DNA from 4 places in the Halomonas sp. PAMB 3264 genome. Region 4 is predicted to be linked to each of the others. Evidence: predicted binding sites of a transcription regulator. Region 4 holds the regulator's gene; each other region holds the start of a gene.
The links. Region 4 encodes sigma-54, which starts transcription at its own class of promoters, with help from an activator protein. Its sites were predicted from a motif close to TGGCACNNNNNTTGCTNT; they were not measured.
Positions count from the first base shown of each region.

Region 1: the regulator sigma-54 is predicted to act here: its motif matches at 3,789-3,806, upstream of speB (agmatinase).
Region 2: the regulator sigma-54 is predicted to act here: its motif matches at 1,397-1,414, upstream of RN347_RS01315 (urease accessory protein UreD).
Region 3: the regulator sigma-54 is predicted to act here: its motif matches at 2,641-2,658, upstream of glnL (nitrogen regulation protein NR(II)).

Region 1 is NZ_CP134866.1:3,261,962-3,267,335, reverse strand. It holds gene RN347_RS14775 (ABC transporter substrate-binding protein) at 1-1,015, opposite strand, end outside; gene RN347_RS14770 (ABC transporter ATP-binding protein) at 1,062-2,186, opposite strand; gene RN347_RS14765 (sigma 54-interacting transcriptional regulator) at 2,270-3,667, opposite strand; gene speB (agmatinase) at 3,880-4,830, shown strand; gene RN347_RS14755 (YjiH family protein) at 4,977-5,374, shown strand, end outside.
Region 2 is NZ_CP134866.1:286,528-291,901, forward strand. It holds gene RN347_RS01305 (PepSY domain-containing protein) at 1-590, opposite strand, end outside; gene RN347_RS01310 (DUF2946 family protein) at 706-1,122, opposite strand; gene RN347_RS01315 (urease accessory protein UreD) at 1,425-2,339, shown strand; gene RN347_RS01320 (urease subunit gamma) at 2,370-2,672, shown strand; gene RN347_RS01325 (urease subunit beta) at 2,696-3,016, shown strand; gene ureC (urease subunit alpha) at 3,013-4,725, shown strand; gene ureE (urease accessory protein UreE) at 5,039-5,374, shown strand, end outside.
Region 3 is NZ_CP134866.1:3,481,904-3,487,277, forward strand. It holds gene RN347_RS15820 (YqiA/YcfP family alpha/beta fold hydrolase) at 1-25, shown strand, start outside; gene ntrC (nitrogen regulation protein NR(I)) at 77-1,507, opposite strand; gene glnL (nitrogen regulation protein NR(II)) at 1,504-2,562, opposite strand; gene RN347_RS15835 (DUF4124 domain-containing protein) at 2,774-3,319, opposite strand; gene glnA (glutamate--ammonia ligase) at 3,397-4,803, opposite strand.
Region 4 is NZ_CP134866.1:1,601,231-1,606,604, forward strand. It holds gene RN347_RS07065 (HPr family phosphocarrier protein) at 1-263, opposite strand, end outside; gene rapZ (RNase adapter RapZ) at 319-1,233, opposite strand; gene RN347_RS07075 (PTS sugar transporter subunit IIA) at 1,330-1,800, opposite strand; gene hpf (ribosome hibernation-promoting factor, HPF/YfiA family) at 1,805-2,113, opposite strand; gene RN347_RS07085 (RNA polymerase factor sigma-54) at 2,195-3,607, opposite strand; gene lptB (LPS export ABC transporter ATP-binding protein) at 3,713-4,438, opposite strand; gene lptA (lipopolysaccharide transport periplasmic protein LptA) at 4,473-4,964, opposite strand; gene lptC (LPS export ABC transporter periplasmic protein LptC) at 4,967-5,374, opposite strand, start outside.

The DNA.
Region 1 (5,374 bases), 1.7 Mb from region 4:
CGGTTTCGATCGACCAGTCCGCGGCGCGCTCGGGAGCGGTCATCCAGCGGATGAAGGTCATCGCGGCGCGCTGCTCCTCCTCGCTGGTATCGGCAAAGATGTAGAAGTTGCCGCCGCCGGTGGGGCTTCCGCGCTGGGTTTTGGCTGGCAGCATCGCCACGCCGAAATCGAAGTCGGCGTCGCTCTTCACGGCACTCAGATTGCCGGTGGTATGCCACATCATTGCCGTGGACTGCTCGAGGAAGTTCTGGCGAAGCGTCCCCCACTCGATGGTACCGCTGGGCATGACGCCATCTTCGGCAAGCGATACCCAGTACTCCAGCGCCTCGATGGCCGCCGGGTCGTCGAAATAGACTTCGGTGCCGGCCTCGTTCATCAGCCGGTGGCCGTTTTGATAGGCGAAGGCCTGAAACATCCAGTACGGGTAGCCGGTGGAGGGCACCATGACGCCCCACTGGTCACCGCTTGCTTCGCGCACGGTGGCGGCCATCTCGGCCATTTCATCCCAGTTTTGCGGCGGGGTGTCCGGGTCGAGCCCGGCCGCTTCAAAGGCGTCCTTGTTCCAGAACAGCACGATGGTCGAGCGCTGGAACGGGATGCCGTAGGTCTTGCCGTCGAGCTGGCCGTTTTCCATCAAACCGGGGTAAAAACCGTTCAGCCACGCGCGCTCTTCGTCGGTCTCGACCAGGTCGTCGAAGGCGACGATGGCGTTCTGCTCGATCAGCTCGAACAGGTCGATGGAGAACATCACCGAAAGCTCGGGCGTATCGCCGGCTTCGATGGCGGACATCGCGCGCACCCGGGTGTCGTCGTAGTTGCCGGCATAGATGGCCTCGACATCGATCTCCGGGTGTTCGTCCTCGAACTCCTCGACCAGCTCGTCGATCACGTCGGTCAAGGCGCCGCCCACCGACACCGGGTAGTACATCGTGAGATCGACCGCGGCGCTGGCCTGGGTGGCGCTCAAAAGGCCGGCGGCCAGCGCGGTGAGGGCAAAGGGAAGACGAGACAACATGATGAGCTCCTTCTGAATAGCGAGTGGATAACGAGTAGGTGGCGAATCAGTGCTGGAACGAGCCTACCGTCGGCGGGCGGGCAACGCTTCTTGGGGCGGCGGCGAAGGCGCGGGGCGCCAAATGCTCGTGTCGCAGACCGTCGGCGGCGAACAGATGCGCCTTTTCCGGCGCCCAGTAGAGGCGGCAGGCCGCCTCTTCGATAGCGGGGCGGCCCGCCACGCGTACGCGAAGAGAGTGGCTGCCCACGCTCACGTGAACGACGGTGTCGGCACCCAGGTACTCTTCGCCCTCGATGCGTGCGGCAACGCCGGGCGCGTTTTCAGGGCGAAGCTCGATATCCTCGGGGCGAACGCCGAGCTGCCCGCCGGCGGCTTCCAGCGGCGCGACGGGGGTGGTGTCGCCGTCGATCACAGCACCGGCAACACCGGCGACCAAAGGCAGTAGATTCATGGCGGGGCTTCCTATGAAACTGGCGGCGAAGGCGCTCGCCGGCTGGTTGTAGAGCTCACTCGGGGTGGCGTCCTGAACGATGCGGCCGTGCTGCATCAAAATGACCCGGTCGCCCATGCTCATGGCTTCCACCTGATCGTGAGTGACGTAAATCACCGTCATATCGAGCCGGCGCTGCAGCGCCTTGATTTCGCGGCGCATCTCGGTGCGTAGGCGCGCATCCAGGTTCGAAAGCGGCTCGTCCATCAGACAAATCGGGTGCTCGGAAACGATGGCGCGGGCCAGCGCCACCCGCTGGCGCTGGCCGCCGGACAGGTTCGCCGGCTTGCGGTCGAGATAGGGTGTCAGGTCGACCAGCTCGGCCACGTGTGCAAGGCGCTTTTGGCGTTCGGCCCTGGGCACGCGGCGGCTCTTCAGGCCAAAGACGATGTTCTCGGCCACGCTCAGGTGGGGAAAGAGCGCGTAGGACTGAAATACCATCGAGAGGCCGCGATCCCCGGGCGGGGCGCGCGTGACGTTGCGCTCGCCGATGTGAATCGCGCCGCTTGAGGCCTCTTCGAGCCCGGCGATCATGCGCAGCGTGGTCGATTTACCGCAGCCGGAGGGCCCCAGCAGAATGACGAACTGCCCCGGCGTCACCTCAAACGAGATGTCGTCGACAGCGGCGATGGCGCCCCACTGTTTGGAGACGCCCGCCAGTTGAATGCGCGATTGGCTCATGGCTTTCACCAAAGATGGATCGTGGCCAATCACTGTGGGTCAAGGACGTTGCCTTTGTGTGACGCTTGCGTGGCGAAAGTGTGTCAGCGAAGTTTAAGCCCGTGACGCTTGAGCTTACGCACCACGCTTGATTGGCTGATTCCCAGGTGCTCGGCCAGCGCGTAGGTACTGGCGTGCGTGCGACAGCCGCGCTCAAGAAGCTCGCGCTCCAGTCGCGCAAGGTAGGCGGGCAGGGATTCACCCTCGAGGGGAGGCGGCGCGCTTGGCGCCTTTGGCGTGTGGGGCGCAGCGGCAGGCGAAGAGGAGGGCTCAACGCCTTCGATGCGATCGAGCGCGCTCGAAAGCCAGGCGCGCTCCAGCCAATTCTCGAGCTCGCGCACGTTGCCGGGCCAGTCGCTGCCCATCAGCGTCGACCAGACGTGGTTGTCGAGAAACTTCTGCCGCCCGTAGTGGGCGTTGAGCCGCGCCAGACACGCCTCGGCAAGCCCCGGAATGTCCTCGCGGCGATCGCGAAGTGCCGGCAGCGTCACGGGAATCACGTTGAGGCGGTAGTAGAGATCCAGCCGGAAAAGGCCTTCCTGCACGCGCGCCGCCAGGTCCTGGTTGGTGGCGACCACCAGGCGGAAATCGACCCGGCGGGGGCGGGTGTCGCCCAGGCGCGTCATCTTGCCGTCCTGAATTACCTTCAAAAGCTTGGTCTGCATCAACAGCGGAAGCTCGCCGATCTCGTCGAGAAACAGCGTGCCGCCTTCGGCCTGCTCCAGAAGCCCCGCCTTGCCCTGGCGGGCGGCGCCGCTGAACGCGCCGGGCTGGTAGCCGAACATCTCGGACTCGAACAGGTTCTCCGGAATGGCGCCGCAGTTGACCTCGACGAAGGGGCCGGCCGCGCGCTCGCTCCAGCGGTGGAGCTGACGGGCAAACGCCGTTTTGCCCACGCCGGATTCCCCCAGCATCAGCACGCTGGCCCCGGAAGGCGCCACGCGCTTCAAAAGGCTTGCGACCTCGCGCATCGCGTGGCTTCGCACCTGAAGCTCCTCCAGGGCGCTGTCGAGCGCCGGGTCGTCGGTCACACTCTGGCCGCGCTTGACGTGCTCGTTGAAGCGCTTTTGCAACAGCGCGTACTCGTCCTGCAAAAGCTGCAGGTCGGTCATGTCCCGCGAGCGGCTGACGATGCGCTCGAGCCTGCCGTTCACGAACACCGGGTGGGCCTCGGCGATCACCCGCCGCCCGGTGCCGGTGACCTGCATCAGCTGCGCCGGGCGGTGGGTGCGCATGACCTCCAGACTGATGGAGGGCCTGAGCACGCCGTCGCGCTCAAGCTCTCTGACGTTGCTGCCCAGTAGCGCCTCGCGCGAGAGCCCGTACACCGCCTCGACGCCGGGGCTGATGTCCAGTATTTGACCGTCGCCACTCACGATGAAGAAGTGGTCGTTGGCGGTCTCCACGATGGTCTTGAGCACGCTGCGATCGATTTCGTCCACGCCGTTTTCCTCGAACCGATGGTGACTCGTCAATGCAAAAACGACTCGATACTACGCGTTTTCGAGTCGTTTTTGCATCAATCAGGGCGGATAAAGACCGATTTTGGGGGCTCAGCTCGCCTGGCACGCTAAATGCAGTATCTGTGTAAACCTTTCGATCGGGCTCAGTGTTCAGGACGCTGGACTCGAAAATCATTACAAGGAGAAGCGCCGTGAGTGATTTCAACCAGCCGCTGGGCGGCAACAGCGTACCGCGCTTTGGCGGACCGGCGACCATGATGCGCCTGCCTAGCCAGGAAAGTGCCGAAGGTCTCGACGTTGCCTTCATTGGTATCCCCATGGATATCGGCACCTCCAACCGACCCGGCACGCGGATGGGCCCGCGCCAGATTCGCGACGAGTCGCGCATGCTGCGCCCCTACAACATGGCCACTCGCGCCGCGCCCTTTGAGTCCCTGCAGGTGGCGGACATCGGCGACGTGCCGATCAACACCTTCCACCTGCCCAAGAGCGTGGACATCATCACCGCGTTCTTCGACGACGTGCTGAGCCACGACTGCGTGCCGTTGACGCTTGGTGGCGACCACACCATGACGCTGCCGATTCTGCGCGCCATGGCCAAAAAGCACGGCCCGGTGGGGCTGATTCATATCGATGCTCACGCCGACGTCAACGAGCACATGTTCGGCGAGGAGATTGCCCACGGCACCACCTTCCGCCGAGCCCAGGAAGAGGGGCTTTTGGCGAAAGAGAAGGTGGTGCAAATCGGCCTGCGCGGTACCGGCTACGCCGCCGAGGACTTCGACTGGTGCCGCGACCAGGGCTTTCGCGTGGTTCAGGCCGAGGCGTGCTGGTACCAGTCGCTGGCGCCCTTGATGGACGAGGTGCGCGCACAGATGGGCGACACACCGGTGTACATCAGCTTCGACATCGATGGCCTCGACCCGTCGGTGGCGCCGGGCACCGGCACCGTCGAGATGGGCGGGCTGACCTCCCATCAGGGCCTCGAGATCGTGCGCGGCGCGGCAGGGCTCAACATCGTCGGCGGTGATCTCGTCGAGGTTTCGCCGCCGTATGACACCAGCGGCAATACCGCGCTGATGGGCGCCACGCTTTTGTACGAGATGCTCTGCGTGCTGCCGGGCGTGAAGAAAGGAGAGTGATCGCGTTGGGCGCCGTTCGGGCGCCCGTCTGAAAGCGATACGGGTAATAAAAAGAACGATAAAAAAACGACAAAAAAGAAAGGTCGAACCTTTCCTGCGAACGCCGCCAGCCCACCTTCAATAATCATTTCCAACAGGTGAACATCATGTCCGACCCTCAAGCGATACACGATGAGCGCGCGCCCGACGAGGCCATCCCGCGCCGCCATCTGCTCAAGTTCCTGATTCCCTCGATCATCGGGGTGTTGCTGTTTCTGGTGCCGTTTCAAACCGGTGAGTCGGTCAACATCGGTATGGGGATGATGGCCGATGGCCTGCAGGCACTACTCGGCGGGGCGCTGCCGCTGATCGCCATGGTGGTGCTGTGCGTGTCGGTCATCGTTACACTCTACGTGAAGGCCGCGAAACCGGCCTGGGCCCAGGGCGGGCACTTCGGCGACATGTTTCAGGTCGGGGCGATCTGGGTGGCGCTGCGCGTGTTGGGCGCCATTTTCGTGGTGATGACCTATTTTCAAGTGGGCCCCGAATTCGTCACCGCCTCGTT
Region 2 (5,374 bases), 1.3 Mb from region 4:
TCGCGCCAGAAGACACGCTTTTGCGGCGCGCCGCGTACGCTGACCACACCGCCCCTGGCGTTGGTGCGTGGCCACCACAGATACACGCCGGTGAGCACCAGCAAAATCGCGAAGCCGCCGGTGATCTCGATCAGCTTGCGCGGCGTGGCGCCGAAGAGCTTGAAGCTGTGCAACTTTCGCACCGTCCACATGATCGTTCCGCGATCGTCCAGTGCGCCGAGCACGCGCCCGGTGTAAGGGTTCACATACACCGCCAGGCGCTCGTCGTTGGTCGTGCGCACGGTGACTTCCGCCGAGCTCTCCGGCGTGGCCGGAGCCGTGTACTTGAGCGCCGTACCCGGATGCGCGTCGAGGGCAGCGCTCACCTGAGCGGCGGGCGTTTGTACGCTTTGCTGCACCGCGACGCGTTTGACGTCGGCGTGGACGATGGCATCGATCTCGTCCTTGAAGAGATACAGCGCCCCGGTGATCGAGAGGGTGATCAGAAAGGGCAGCACCAGAAGGCCCGCGTAGAAGTGCCAGCGCCAGATGGCGCGGTAGAGATCGAACGGCGTCTTCGCCGCCGATCGGGGGTCGACATGAGCAGTCATTACGGCTCCTGCAGCGCCCGCTCGAAGGGGCGCCCGAGTGATAGCGACACGCACCCGGCGGCCAGGGGCGGCCGTCAGGTCGTCAGAATCGGGTCATGCAAGCTGATGGGTGTCGTCAGGCGAGCGGCGGGGCGCGGACAGGCGCATGCAGGTAGTTGTCGAAGGACGCGAACCCCTGATGCGGCGACTTTGGCCGCGGGGCGTGGTGAACGAATGCCTGCCGCGCAATGGCGGGCAAAAACGCATGAGCCGAGGGAAACTGCTGCCACAGCGAGCAGTAGCCGCACTCGTGAAACCAGGTGAAGATGGGCTCGATCGACGGCTCAGGCGACGTTTCTGGGGCGGCGTGAGAGCGGTGCGCCGAGGATGGGTGGTCGTGGTGCGCGCCGGAGGCGGCGTGTCGATGCGCCTCGTGATGACCGGCCTGGGACTGCGAAATCAGCGGGCCGATCAGCAGCAACAGCATGGCCGTGAGCGCCGCGTAAAGCGCAACGCGGTACCAACGACGATGGGTAAAGCGCTGAAGTGGCAAGATGAGGACCCTTGGCAAGCAAGCCGCGCTCAAGGCGCAGCGCTTTCGATAGCGGGCCTTGAAGTGAAAGCGGCCCGATTAATCGTGCCATGGTAGCGTAAAAACGCTGTCTGTTAAGAGCCCATGGTGTGGCCTTTTGCCTCGGCCCCGTTATCCCGCGGCTTGCGCTTTTGTGGTGCTTATTTAGTCTTGGTGTTCAATTTTGGTGCATTGAGTTAGCGAGGTTTAGGGAGTCTGCCCCGGCAAAGGGCCGCTTGGCCGCCTTTCACCATTTTGGCGCATTACTTGCATTGCTCAGCAATATGAACCAATCGATCAAAAGCGACCGCCTGATGGCGGTACGCGATAGCAACGCACCACCCACACCCTCCGGCCACCGTTTCGACGACCAGCGCCGCTGGGCGGCGTCGCTTGCGCTGCGTTTTGCCCAGCGCGACGGCGCCACGCGCATGACTCAGGCGCGCCACCAGGGCCCGCTTCGCGTGCAGCGCCCGTTCTACCCGGAAGGCCGCGGTGAGGCCTGCCATATCTACGTGCTGCACCCGCCTGGTGGTTTGGTCAGCGGCGATGCGCTGAGCATCGAGGCACAGGTGGAAAAGGGCGCCCACGCGCTTCTGACCACCCCCGCCGCCAACAAGCTCTACAAGGCAGACAGCCAGGGCGTGGCCTGGACCCAGCACACTGCGCTTACCGTGGAGGATGGCGCGGTGCTCGAGTGGCTCCCCCAGGAAACCATCGCCTTCGATGGCTCGAAAGGTGAGCAGCGCACCCATATCGCCCTTCACGGCAGCGCCAAGTGTCTGGGCTGGGAGGTGATGGCGCTGGGCCGCCCGGCCAGTCAGCTTCCGTTCGTGTCCGGGCGCATCGAGCAGCACTTTCGCCTGACGCTGGATGGCAAGCCCCTGTGGCTCGAGCGCCAGCCGCTGGACCCGCTGCACCCGCGTTTCGTCGGCCGTTGGGGCCAGGGCGGCGCCACGGTGCAGGCCACCCTTTGGGCGATAGGACTCGAGGACGGCCCCGCCGCCATCGAGGTGCTGCGCGAGACGCTTGCGGCCGAGCCAAACTGGGCAGTGACGCTTCGCCATGGCGTGCTGCTTTTGCGCTACCTGGGCGGCTCGCGGGTGGATGCCTGGGCGCTTTGCGAGCGGGCCTGGCAGCTTCTGCGCCCGCGCTTGATCGACCGCGAGGCCCACACGCCGCGCATCTGGCTGACCTGACGCTTCATCTTTTTGAGAGGATAACGCCGCATGGAACTGACCCCGAGAGACAAGGACAAGCTGCTGCTGTTCTCCGCCGCGCAGCTAGCCGAGCGTAGAAAGGCGCGCGGTTTGAAGCTCAACTACCCGGAAGCCGTGGCGCTGATCAGTTTCGAGATCATCGAAGGCGCCCGCGACGGCAAAACCGTGGCCGAGCTGATGAGCTTCGGCCGCGAGATATTAACCCGCGATGACGTCATGGAGGGCGTGGCCGAGATGGTCGACGAGGTGCAGGTCGAGGCAACGTTTCCCGATGGCACGAAACTCGTGACCGTTCATACGCCGATCAACTAGCGTTACACCCCTTGGAGGCAGCCATGATTCCTGGTGAGTATCAGTTAAAAGAGGGTGAGATCGAGCTGTGCGCCGGCCGCGAGCGCATCACCGTGGAGGTCGCCAACACCGGCGACCGGCCCATCCAGCTCGGCTCTCACTACCACTTTGCCGAGGCCAATCCGGCGCTTGAGTTCGACCGCGCCAAAACCCGTGGCTACCGGCTCGACGTGGCCGCTGGCACCGCGATCCGCTTCGAGCCGGGTCAGAGCCGCGAGGTCACGCTAATTCCGTTCGTCGGCAAGCGCGAGATCTACGGTTTCCGTGGCGATGTCATGGGTGTGCTGGAAGGAGACACGCAATGACCACGAACAGGATTAGCCGTCAGGCTTACGCCGACATGTACGGCCCCACGGTGGGCGACCGCGTGCGCCTGGGCGACACCGAACTCTGGATCGAGGTCGAGCGTGATGCCACCCACTACGGCGACGAGGTGAAGTTCGGTGGCGGCAAGGTGATCCGCGATGGCCAGGGCCAGAGCCAGCGCGTCGATTCCGCGGTGATGGATACCGTCATCACCAACGCGCTGATTCTCGACTGGTGGGGCATCGTCAAGGCGGATGTCGGCCTGCAAGCCGGGCGTATCGCTGCCATTGGCAAGGCGGGCAATCCTGACACTCAGCCGGAGGTGGAGATCGTCATCGGCCCGGGCACCGAGATCATCGCCGGTGAAGGCAAGATTCTGACCGCCGGCGGCATCGACGCCCACATTCACTTCATCTGCCCCCAGCAGGTGGAAGAGGCGCTGATGAGCGGCGTGACCACCATGCTCGGCGGCGGCACTGGCCCCGCCACCGGCTCGAACGCTACCACCTGTACGCCCGGCGCCTGGCATATCGGCAAGATGCTCCAGGCGGTGGACGATCTGCCCATGAACATCGGCCTGCTCGGCAAGGGCAACGCCAGCCTGCCGGAAGGGCTCGAGGCGCAGCTCGAGGCCGGCGCCATGGGGCTCAAGCTTCACGAGGACTGGGGCACCACGCCGGCGTCCATCGACACCTGCCTGAGCGTGGCGGAGAAGTACGATGTCCAGATCGCGATTCACACCGATACGCTCAATGAGTCGGGCTTCGTCGAGGATACGCTCGCGGCGTTCAAGGAGCGCGGCATTCACACCTACCACACCGAAGGGGCGGGCGGCGGCCACGCGCCGGACATCATCACCGCCTGCTCGCTGGAGTACGTGCTGCCGTCCTCCACCAACCCGACGCGCCCCTACACGGTCAACACCATCGACGAGCATCTGGATATGCTGATGGTCTGCCACCACCTGGACCCGAATATCCCCGAAGACGTCGCCTTTGCCGACTCGCGCATTCGCCGGGAAACCATCGCCGCGGAAGACATCCTGCATGATCTGGGCGTGATCTCGATGATCGCCTCGGACTCCCAGGCCATGGGCCGGGTGGGCGAGGTGGTCTGCCGTACCTGGCAGACCGCGCACAAGATGAAGGTGCAGCGCGGCCTGCTGCCGGAAGACGAAGCATTGGGCGCCGACAACCTGCGCGCCAAGCGCTACATCGCCAAGTACACCATCAATCCGGCGATTACCCACGGGATCAGTCACGACGTGGGGTCTATCGAGGTGGGCAAGCTGGCCGATCTGGTGCTCTGGAAGCCGGCGTTTTTCGGCGTGAAGCCCTCGCTGATCTTGAAGGGCGGGATGATCGCTGCGGCCCCCATGGGCGACCCCAACGCCTCGATCCCGACGCCCCAGCCGGTGCACTACCGCCACATGTTCGGCGCCTTTGGCCGCGCGGCGAGCCAGACCCGGCTCAACTTTGTCAGCCAGGCCGCCATCGATGCGGGAATCAAGGAGCGCCTGGGGCTGCAAAGCGCGCTGTCGGCGTGCAAGAACGTGCGCGGGGTGCGCAAGAAGGACATGAAGCTCAACGACGCCTGCCCGGAACTGACCGTGGACCCGCAGACCTATGAAGTGCGCTGCGACGGCGAGCTTCTGACCTGCGAGCCCGCCACGGAGCTGCCGCTGGCGCAGCGGTATCACCTGTTCTAGGAGCGGTCGCTAGCTGGAGCTACTCCTGCAGGGTGCGGGCTCGCCCTTGTGGGAGCTGGATTCATCCGGCGATGGAAGGCGCTAGCCTTCTCTTGATGAGGTGCCCCCTTAAAGAGGTCGCTAGCTAAAGCTACTCCTACGGTGCACGAACGTATTGTAGGAGCCCGATTTATTAGTGGTCCGACACTTCGGAGATGGAAGGCGTTAGCCTTCCCTTGGTGAGGTGCCACCGTCGGTCGCTAGCTGAAGCTGCTCCTACGGGTGGCTGGACGAGACAAGGCGCGCCACTTATTGAATGGCTAAGAGGTCGATCATGCTGAAACTGATAGAACGGTTAGGCCCCGTGGAAGCGAGCGCCGCCAGCGATACGCTCACGCTGCCCTTCGAGCTGCGCATCCGTGGCCGCCTGAAGGCCGAAAGCGACGCCGGCCAGGCACTGGGGCTGTTTCTCGATCGCGGCCCGGTACTGCGTGACGGCGAGGGGCTGAAAGCCGAGGACGGCACCGTGGTGCGGGTGCGCGCTGCCATCGAGCCGGTGGTCACCGCGCGCGTATCTGCTGGCCTTCCGCTGGCGCGCTTGGCCTATCACCTGGGCAACCGCCACGTGCAGCTGGCGCTGGGCGAAGACGAGAAGGGCGGTTGGGTGCGC
Region 3 (5,374 bases), 1.9 Mb from region 4:
TCTGGCGCTTTGCCAAACAGCCTAAGCCCTCACCTTACGTCACGTATCGGTCTGACGGCATGCCAAGCGGCTCGCCTCAAGCCTCGTCGGCCAGCGCCGGCAGCAGCGTTTTCAGCTTGCGGGTGAGCGTGTTGCGCCCCCATCCCAAAAGCTCGGCGGCCTCGCCCTTGCGCCCGCCGGTATGTTTGAGCGCGGTTTCGATCAGGATCCGCTCGAAATCCGGCACCGCCTCCTCCAGCAGGTGCGTATGGCCTTCGGCCAACGCGTGATCTGCCCAACCACGAAACGCGCTGCGCCAGTCGCCCTGCGCGCTGACTGACGAAGCGCCCACGGTGCGAAGTTCCGGCGGTAAATCCTCGATCAGAATTTCGCGGCCCGACGCCATGACCGTAAGCCACCGGCAGATATTTTCGAGCTGACGCACGTTGCCCGGCCAATCCAGTTTGGTCAGGTGCGTTTCAGCATCAGAAGTGAGCACCTTGATGTCCGTGGCGAGCTCCTTGGCGGCTTCGGCGAGAAAGTGGCGCGTAAGCCTGGGGATGTCCTCGCGGCGCTCGGAAAGCCTGGGCAGGTGCACGCGAATGACGTTCAAGCGGTGAAACAGATCCTCGCGAAAACGCCCTTCGTCAACCAGCGACTCCAGGTTCTGGTGCGTCGCGGCGATGATGCGCACGTCCACCTTCACCGAGGTGTGCCCACCGACGCGGTAGAACTCGCCGTCGGCCAGCACGCGCAGAAGCCGCGTCTGGGTTTCCGCGGGCATGTCGCCGATCTCGTCGAGAAACAGCGTGCCGCCGTTGGCCTGCTCGAAGCGCCCCTGGCGCAGGGCGTTGGCGCCGGTAAAGGCGCCCTTCTCGTGGCCGAACAGCTCGGATTCGATCAGGTCACGGGGAATGGCGGCCATGTTCAGCGCGATGAACGGCTTGCCGGCCCGAGGGCTGTGCTGGTGAAGCGCCTGGGCGACTCGCTCCTTACCGGTGCCGGATTCGCCGTTGATCAAGACGGTGATATGCGAGTGCGACAGCCGGCCGATGGCGCGAAACACCTCCTGCATGGCGGGCGCTTCGCCGATGATCTCGGCGTTGAGCCCCTCCGGCACGCTCACCGGGCGCTGGCGCTCACGGGCGTGGGCCACGGCGCGGCGCACCAGCGCCAGCGCCTCGTCCACATCGAAAGGCTTGGGCAGGTACTCGAACGCCCCGCCCTGGTAGGAGGCCACGGCGCTGTCCAGATCCGAGTGGGCGGTCATGACGATGACCGGCAAATCCGGATGAGCTTCACGTACGCGCGACATCAAATCCAACCCGTCGATGCCCGGCATGCGGATATCGGTGACCAGCACGTCCGGCGGGTCGTTCAAAAGCCGCTCGAGGGCGGTGTCGGCGCGTTCGATACATTCCACGTCAAGGTCCGGCTGCGCCAGGGCGCGCTCCAGCACCCAGCGAATGGCGCGGTCGTCGTCGACGATGATGACCCGTGAAACATCGGCGTGTGTCGTCTCAGTCATGACGCGTCTCCGGTAAGAGGATTAACCAGCGGAATTAAAAGACGAAACTCAGTCCGTCCCGGGTGTGAGTCGCATTCGATCAATCCGTGATGTTGATGCAGAATCGACTGAGCGATCGAGAGGCCCAGGCCGCTGCCTTCCGCGCGCCCGGAGACCATGGGGTAAAACAGCGTGGCGCGCAGGGCTTCCGGAATGCCGGGGCCGTTGTCGATCAGGCCTACCTCACTGACCAGCCGGTGGCGCTCCGCGCCCAGGGTGAACTGGCGCTTGGCGCGGGTGCGCAGCACCAGCTCCGGCGCCTCGACCTGGGCTTCGGTCATCGCCTGCACGGCGTTGCGCGCCACGTTCAGCACCGCCTGAATCATCTGCGACTCGTCGCCGGAGAGCTCTGGCAGGCTCGGGTCGTAGTCGCGGGTGATGGTCACCGTCGGGTGTTCGGCCAGCAGCAGCGCCCGCACCCGCTCCAGAATCTTGTGAATATTGACCGGGGCATGGCGAGTCATACGATTCGGGCCGAGCATCGAATCTACCAGGTCCTTCAGCCGGTCGACCTCTTCGACGATGATACGGGTGTACTCGCGCAACGCCGGATCATCAAGATCGCGCTCCAATAGTTGGGCGGCGCCGCGAATACCGCCCAGCGGGTTTTTCACCTCGTGGGCCAGGCCCCGAGCCAGCACCTTGATGGTCTCCTGGCGGGTCGTCAGCGCCTCCTCGCGGGAGATCTGCATCAAACGGTCGCGGGGTTCGACTTCCAGCAGCAATTCATCCGCCGAGAGCGGCGTGACCGTGTAGTCCACCGTGAGCGGCTCGCCGTTGAGCGGCGTAATGCGCGCCTCGCGCTGGGTGTAGGGATGAAAGGCGTCGCGCGCCTTGGCCAACACGCTATCGACGCTTTCGCCGCAGCCCAAAAGGGTATCCAGGCTCATGCCCTTCACGCGGCTGATACTCACGGCCAACAGCGCTTCAGCGGCAGGGTTCATCCAGCCAACGCGCAGTTCACCATCCAGCAGCAGCACGGCGGTGGTGAGATGTTCGAGTAAACGCTGATACATGGCGTGTCCTGAGGGGCCTTGGGTAAGTCGCGTGACGCTGCGAGGTTCAAACGTTGGGTCGCAAGCGCATGCACTGAAAGTGCAAAAAGCGCGCCAATCGCGCATCGATCGCGCCCCTGATGGATTAATCGCCTCAAGGCGGCGCAAAACGATGCGCCATTGCAACGCGGCGTAAAATTCACACGACGCCAATGCACTATTTTAGTGCATATTATCGCGGCGCGACGATGATACTCACCGCTTCGGTGCGGTGCTGAACCCGCCCCTGGCTGTCGAGCAGCTCGGCTTCCAGCCGATGCGCCCCCTGAGTAAGCCCGGTGAGCCAGAAGGCGTCGCTGTGTAGCGCCGACTGGCTGATCTCGCCGTTCACCAGCAGCCGAATCTGGTGATCCTCGCGCAGCGGCGGTTGAACGCGCACATCCACCGGCGTCATCGTGTCGTCGAGCCGCGTACCGGGCGCCGGGCTTTCGATCGCGAACCGGTCATAGGGCATGAAGGGCTGACCGGGCCGCGCCTGGCTGCGTGACGGCGGAGGCGGCGGCGCGCCTTGCACGCTCGGCAGTGGCGCCAGCGTCACGGCCTCGCCACCGCTTTCCGGGTTGTCGGTGTAGGTCACCCGGCCGCTCTCATCGACCACACGGTACACCGTTTGCGCCTGGGCCGGACTTTCTGCCAGCCACAGCGTCAGGCTCCCCGCCAGGACGCAAAGCATTGGCGCTTTGGCCCGGCGCGCCCACCGATCGAATGTCGCTTTCATGGCGATTCCCCCATAAAAAAACCCCGCCGAGGCGGGGTTTGGAGCCAATACACCTCGAAGGTGAGGTGGGCCGCTGCTTAGCAGCTGTAGTACATGTCGAACTCGATCGGGTGTGTGGCCATGCGCATGCGCGTGACTTCTTCCATCTTCAGCTCGATGTAGGCATCGATCATGTCGTCGGTGAACACGCCACCTTCGGTCAGGAACGCGCGGTCGGCGTCGAGCGCTTCCAGCGCCTGATCCAGGCTGTTGGCGACGGTCGGTACGGCCTTGCCCTCTTCTGGCGGCAGGTCGTACAGGTTCTTGTCCATCGCGTCGCCCGGGTGGATCTTGTTCTTAATGCCGTCGATACCGGCCATCAGCATCGCCGCGAACGCCAGGTACGGGTTGGCAGTCGGGTCGGGGAAGCGAGTTTCGACACGCTTGCCTTTCGGGCTCGCGGTGTACGGAATGCGGATGGAGGCAGAGCGGTTACGCGCGCTGTAGGCGAGCATGACCGGCGCTTCGAAACCCGGCACCAGACGCTTGTAGGAGTTGGTCGAGGCGTTGGTGAAGGCGTTCAGGGCGCGAGCGTGCTTGATCACACCGCCGATGTAGTAAAGCGCCATTTCAGAAAGACCCGCGTACTCGTCGCCGGCGAACTGGTTTTCACCGTCTTTCCAGAACGACTGGTGCACGTGCATGCCCGAACCGTTATCGCCTACCAGCGGCTTCGGCATGAAGGTGGCGGTCTTGCCGTACGCGTGCGCCACGTTGTGGATCACGTACTTCATTTCCTGAACTTCGTCGGCCTTCTTCACCAGCGTGTTGAACTTCACGCCGATTTCGTTCTGGCCGGCGTTCGCTACTTCGTGGTGATGCACTTCGACGCTCTGGCCGATCGCTTCGAGGGTGTTACACATCGCGCCACGAATGTCGTGGAAGCTGTCGACCGGCGGCACCGGGAAGTAGCCGCCTTTAACGCGCGGGCGGTGACCGAGGTTGCCGCCTTCCACGTCGCTATCGGTCGCCCAGGCGCCCTCTTCAGAGCTGATCTTGAACATGGAGCCTTGGATATCGGTTTTCCAGTGCACCTGATCGAAGATGAAGAACTCGGGCTCCGGGCCGAAGAAGGCGGTATCGCCAAGGCCAGTGGACTCGAGGTAGGCTTCAGCGCGCTTGGCGATGGAGCGCGGGTCGCGATCGTAGCCCTGCATGGTGGCCGGCTCGATGATGTCGCAACGCAGGATGATGGTCGCGTCTTCGGTGAAGGGGTCGAGGAAGGCAGTGCCGTCTTCGGGACGCAGAATCATGTCGGATTCGTTGATGCCTTTCCAGCCTTCGATGGAGGAGCCATCGAACATTTGGCCGTTTTCAAAAAACTCTTCGTCGACGTCCCGTGCCGGTACGGTGACGTGCTGCTCTTTACCGCGCGTATCGGTGAAACGCAGATCTACCCACTTGACTTCATTTTCTTCGATTAGCGCGAGCGTCTTGGCTGACATACTGTTCTCCGTCTCCGGTATGAGCGTGGCTTAAAGCGTGTACTGTAAGCGATCGATTAAACGTATTGTTGAACAAAGCCGTCGTACGCAACGTGCGTAAGCCACGCCTTCGTTGTTTGTTCGCGTGATAGGCGCTGACTCCCGCCCTGACACCTGCGATTCAAGGTAAACCGGCTCTCGTTGTAGCACGCCCAAAAGCGTTTGCCTACGACGCCAGCCGTTGCCTTTTAGTAAGCATGTAGCGTGCCAACTTTGCACCAATATGGCATGCCCTATAACAAGACACTGTTTTGAAAAGTTTTTTCAATTTATTGGCGGTGCAACCTCGATGCATAACGCGGTTGGCTCGCTTCCAGCCTGCGCCCACAAAGCGAAAAACGCACCACAAACGATCACTCAGTTAAAATTTGAACCAAAAAAGTGCATAGCTGTTGATGAAATAGCCAGAACGAAACAATCAAACGCCTTTGCGCCTAAAAATGATGCGTGCCACCGCCTTTCGATAAGGCGATTCCACGGGGCCTCTCATGAAAAAGGCCACAGGTGGCCGATTGCCGACATTACAAACTAC
Region 4 (5,374 bases):
TCCTCGTCGAAGCGCGCCTCGAACAGCGCCTGTAGGGCGTCCAGCGCCGCCTCGGCGTCGTCGCCCGTGGCCTCTACAACGAGCTCGGTGCCGCAGGGTGCGGCCAGCATCAAAAGTGACATGATATTGGCGGCATCGGCTTTCTGGGTCTGCCGGTAGACGTGCACGCTTGCCTCGAAACGCTGCGCGCAGGTTACGAGTTTGGTGGCGGCGCGAGCGTGCAGGCCGCGCTGATTGGTCAGTGTCAAACGTCTTTCTGGCACCTGTTTCCCTGTTTTCCGCTCGTTGCTTATGGTGGTGCTGATCCCGGCCTCTGCGTTACGCCGTTGATCGGTCGTCAACAGCGTTTGAGCCGCTCGTGGCGTCGAGGCTAAAGTGAAGGCCCAGTTCCCGGTGGCGCACTTGAACACCCCCGCGCGAGGCGAGCAGATCCTGCGCCAGCCGGTCGACCATGTAGACCGAGCGGTGCTGGCCGCCGGTGCAGCCAATCGCGACGGTCATGTAGCTACGCTGGCTATTCTGATAGGCGGGCAGCCACTTCTCGAGCCAATCGAGAATGTCCTGGCGCATATCACCGACCACCGGGTAGCTCTCCAGAAAACCGACGATCGCGTCGTCGCGACCGGTGTGGGGGCGTAGCGTCGGGTCCCAGTAGGGGTTGGGCAGGCAGCGAATGTCGAAGACGATATCGGCGTCCAGCGGCACGCCACGCTTGTAGCCGAAGGACTCGAGCGTGAGCGTAAGCTGGCTTTGGCGCTGGTGCCCCAGCTGGTCGGTGATGCGTCGGCGCAGATCGTGCACCGTGAGCCGCGAAGTGTCGATCATCAGATCCGCCAGCTCGCGAATGCCGAACAGCGTCTGCTCCTCCTGGGAAATCGCCTCTTCCAGCGTCATGTCGCTGTCGCGGGTGAGCGGATGGCGCCGACGAGTGGCGGAGTAGCGCTCGAGCAGCGTGCGCGCGTCGGTGGTCAGATAAATGACCTGAACGCGGGTGCTGCCGTTTTTGATGTCCTGGAGCAGCGCAGGGAAGCGTTCAAGCGCGGTGGGCAGATTGCGTGCATCGATGCTCACCGCCAGGTGCGTGCGCTCACCGTGCTGGCCAAGCTCTTCGACCAGCGAGCCCAAAAGCATTGCCGGCAGGTTGTCGATGGCGTAGTAGCCCAAATCTTCCAGCGCCTGAAGCGCAATGGACTTCCCCGACCCGGAGCGGCCGCTGATGATCACAAGTTGCATCGTGTCTCTCTTCGGTCAGTGAGCGCTCTTATCGGCACACGCCTGTACGTAAGCGCGATTGCGATTGAAGGGCCGGGAAAAGCGAAGGTGGTGGGCTTACCCCTGCGCCTGCTCGCGAATGCGGGCGGTGACCAGCTCTAAAAGCTCGCGCTGGCTTTCACACTTTCGAAACTGCGCGCGGGTCGTGGCGTCGTTCATAATGGTGGCGACCTGGCCCAAAAGCGCCAGATGCGTGTCGTCCGCCTCTTCCGGTACCAGCAGCACGAACACCAGATCCACCGGATCGCCATCGATGGCGTCGAAGTCGACGGGTTCGGCGAGCTTTAGAAAGCCGGCGATCGGCGCGCTGCAGTGCGGACTTCGGGCGTGGGGAATCGCGACCCCATTGCCGATGCCGGTACTGCCAAGGCGCTCACGACCGACCAGCCGGCTGAAAACTTCCTGACTATCCAGGCTCGGTGTGTTTTGAGCGATGAACGTGCTGAAGAACTCCAGCACCCGTTTTTTGCTGCCCCCGGGGACGTCGAACAGCACGCGCTCCGGGGGGAGTATGGTTTCCAGGGTCATCGAATTAACGCACGCCAGCGCCCTGGGCGCGGGCCTGTGCTTTTTCCTTGTGTTTTACCAGTTGGCGGTCGAGCTTGTCGGCCAGGGCGTCGATGGCGGCATACATATCATTGTCCTCGGCTTCGGCGTGTACGTCGGCGCCCGAAGCATGCAGCGTGCAGGCGGCCTGCTGACGCTCCTTTTCGATCGACAGCGTCACCTGCACGGTGGTGATGTTGTCGTAGTGGCGTTCGATACGCTCGAGTTTCTCGTTGACGTAGTCACGCAGGGCGTCTGTCAGTTCCAGGTGATGACCGGTAATGTTCACTTGCATCGACGTACTCCTAATCCAGGACTGTCCTTCGATTGTAACCCTTTTTCCGCCATTGCAAAGCCCTGCCGGCAAGTTTCCCGTTTAACGTAAACGGCGCCGCTCGCTGGAGGAGGGAATGCCCATCGCTTCGCGGTATTTGGCCACGGTGCGCCTGGCCACGTTGATGCCGTTGGCCTCGAGTAGCGTGACCAAATGGCTGTCCGATAGCGGCTTGCCTGGCGTTTCGTCTTGAATCAGTTTTTTGAGCCGGGCGCGGATCGCGGTGCTGGAGTGGCTGTCGCCGCCATCCTGACCGCTCACCTGGCTCGAGAAAAAGTACTTGAGCTCGAATACGCCGCGGGGCGTGTGAATATATTTTTGCGTCGTGACCCGCGAGATCGTCGACTCGTGCATCTCCACCGCTTCGGCGATATCGGCGAGAATCAACGGTTTCATCGCTTCTTCGCCGCGCTCCAGAAAACCGATCTGGCGAGCGATGATTTCGCGGCCAACGCGCAAAAGCGTGTCGTTTCGACTCGACAGGCTCTTGATCAGCCAGCGCGCCTCCTGCAGGTGTTCTTTCAAGAACTGATTGTCCTGGCTCTTGTCGGCGCGTTTGATGAGGCTGGCGTAGTCCGGCTGAACGCGAAGCTTGGGCAGCGCCTCCGGATTGAGCTCGAGATGCCAGCCTTCCTGGTCGTGACGGACCACCAGATCCGGGGTGATGTAGCTTTGGTTGGTGGCACCAAAGGCGCTGCCCGGGCGCGGGTCGAGGCTTCGAATCAGCCGGACGACGTCGTCGAGCTGCTCGTCATCGAGGCTGAGGCGGCGTTTCAACAGGCGCAGGTCGTTCTTGCCCAGCGCTTCCAGAAACTGACGCACCAGGCGCCGGGCCTGCATCAGCAGCGGGGTATCGTCGGCAAGCGCTGCCAGCTGTAGCAGCAGACACTCGCGCAGATCGCGGGCGAACACGCCGGTGGGCTCGAACTGCTGCACGCGCAGCAGCACGTTTTCCACCTCCCGCTGGCTCAGGCCGTCCAGGCCCTGGGCCTTGAGGCCTTCGCGAATGTCGTTAAGCGGCTGGGTCAGGTAGCCGTTGGCATCCAGCGCGTCGATCAGGCTTTCGGCAATGGCATGGTCTCGTGGGCTGGTATCCGTCATCGCCAACTGCCACAACAGATGCCCCTGAAGGCTTTGGCCAGCGGCCTGGCGCTCGAAATCCGGGCCTTCGCCGCTGCCACCGGCGGCCATGTCCTGGTAGGTGTCGGACCATTCGCTGTCGGTGGCAAGCTCCTGGGGGATGCTCTCTTCCCACTCGGTTTCTGGCGTCTCCTGGGTTTTCTCTTCGCCGAATTCGTCTTCCTGCTCTAAAAGCGGGTTGGCGTCGAGCGCCTGCTGGATCTCCTGGCGCAGGTCCAACGTCGAGAGCTGCAGCAGGGCGATCGCCTGCTGCAGCTGCGGTGTCATGGTCAGCTGCGTACCGACGCGCAGCTGTAGAGAAGCTTTCATGACCATCGAAGAACCACTCGTTACTCGTAAAGCTCCACACTAGAGCGAGACGGGGTTCGACGCAAGTGCAATAAATATGCCACTACCCGGAAATTTATGGTTGTCACCGGGTTAGAGACGAAAATCTGCGCCCAGATAGACCTCGCGCACCTTTTGATCGCCAAGGATGGCGTCGGCGTCGCCACTTGCGATGATATGGCCGTCGCCGACGATATAGGCAATGTCGCAGATATCCAGCGTTTCCCGGACGTTGTGGTCGGTGATCAACACGCCGATATGGCGCGCCTTGAGCGCAAGGATGATCGACTTGATCTCGCCGACGGAAATTGGATCCACCCCGGCGAAGGGTTCGTCGAGCAGGATGAAGGCCGGGTCAGTGGCCAGCGACCGGGCGATTTCCACGCGGCGGCGCTCGCCACCGGAGAGGCTCATCCCCAGGTTGTCGCGAATGTGGGTGATGTGAAAATCTTCCAGCAGCTGCTCCAGGCGCGCCTGGCGGGCAGGGCGGTCCAGCTCCTTGCGCGTCTCCAGAATGGCCATGATGTTGTCGGCCACCGAGAGCTTTCTAAAGATCGATGCCTCCTGGGGCAGATAGCCGATGCCGGCGATGGCGCGCTCGTGCATCGGTGCCCGGGTCAAATCCAGCTCGTCGATACCTACGCTTCCGGCATCCGCCTTGACCAGCCCCACGATCATGTAAAACGAGGTCGTCTTGCCCGCCCCGTTAGGGCCAAGCAGGCCCACGACGCTGCCCTGGGTGATCTCCAGATTGATATCCTTGACCACCCGGCGGCGCTTGTAGCTTTTGGCCAGGTGGCGGGCGTGAAGCGTCTTGATCGCTTCAGGTTGGGTGCTCGACACGATGACTCTCCTATTGCGCGGGCTGCAGCGTCATGCGAATGCGCTGGTTGTCACCACCGCTGACGTCGGAGCGCGCCTGAACCACTTCGCGGTCGATAAAATACTCCAGCCGCCCGCCACGAAAGCGGTCGCTGCGCTGGGTGAGCTCGGCCTGATCGATCAGCTCGACCCGGCGCTCGCTGACATGATAAACGATGCGTCGCGCCCAGCCCTCCATGGGCGCCGGCTCATTTTCGAGCTGGTTGCGAAGATAGGCGCGCTCGCCGGTGGCGGTCGCCTGGGAGAGCTCGCCGGCATCGTTGCGCGTGATTTCAACGCGGTCGCCGCGAATCTGCATCTCGCCCTGGCGAATGTTGACGTTGCCGGAATAGACCGCGGTGCCCGCACGCTGGTCGAGGTCGAGCCGGTCGGCTTCCACTTCGACGGGCGCCTGGCTGGTTTGCGCCTGGGCGGTCAGCGGCAGCGCCAGGCTCAGCAGTGCGATTCGTAAATAAGCGTGCATAACTACTCCTGCAAGGTGGAATCCGAAACGGTAGGGTCCTGGGGTGTCGGGTCGGCGGCTTGTTGCGCTTGAACCGGCGGATGCGTGCCGCGCACGTTGTCGCTCAGGCGTACCTGGCTTTCATCGAGCCAGACGTCCATGCGCTCGGCACTCATACGTTGGGGCGGCTGCTGCAAAAGTGCGGGCGCCTCGGTATAGGCGTGGCGCTCGAGACCCTCGTAGTGTAGGCGCTCGGTATCGAGCTGCCAGCCCTCGTCCGGGGCGAGCAGCCGGGCGTTGCCTTCCAGGATCAGTGTCTGGCGCTCGTTTTGCAGCGTGCCATGATCGGCGCTGGCAAGCCATTGACGCTGCTCACTGTCGTAAAGCGTTGCCCGCGGCGCCTCGATTTCGGTCAGCGCGCGCTGGGGCGT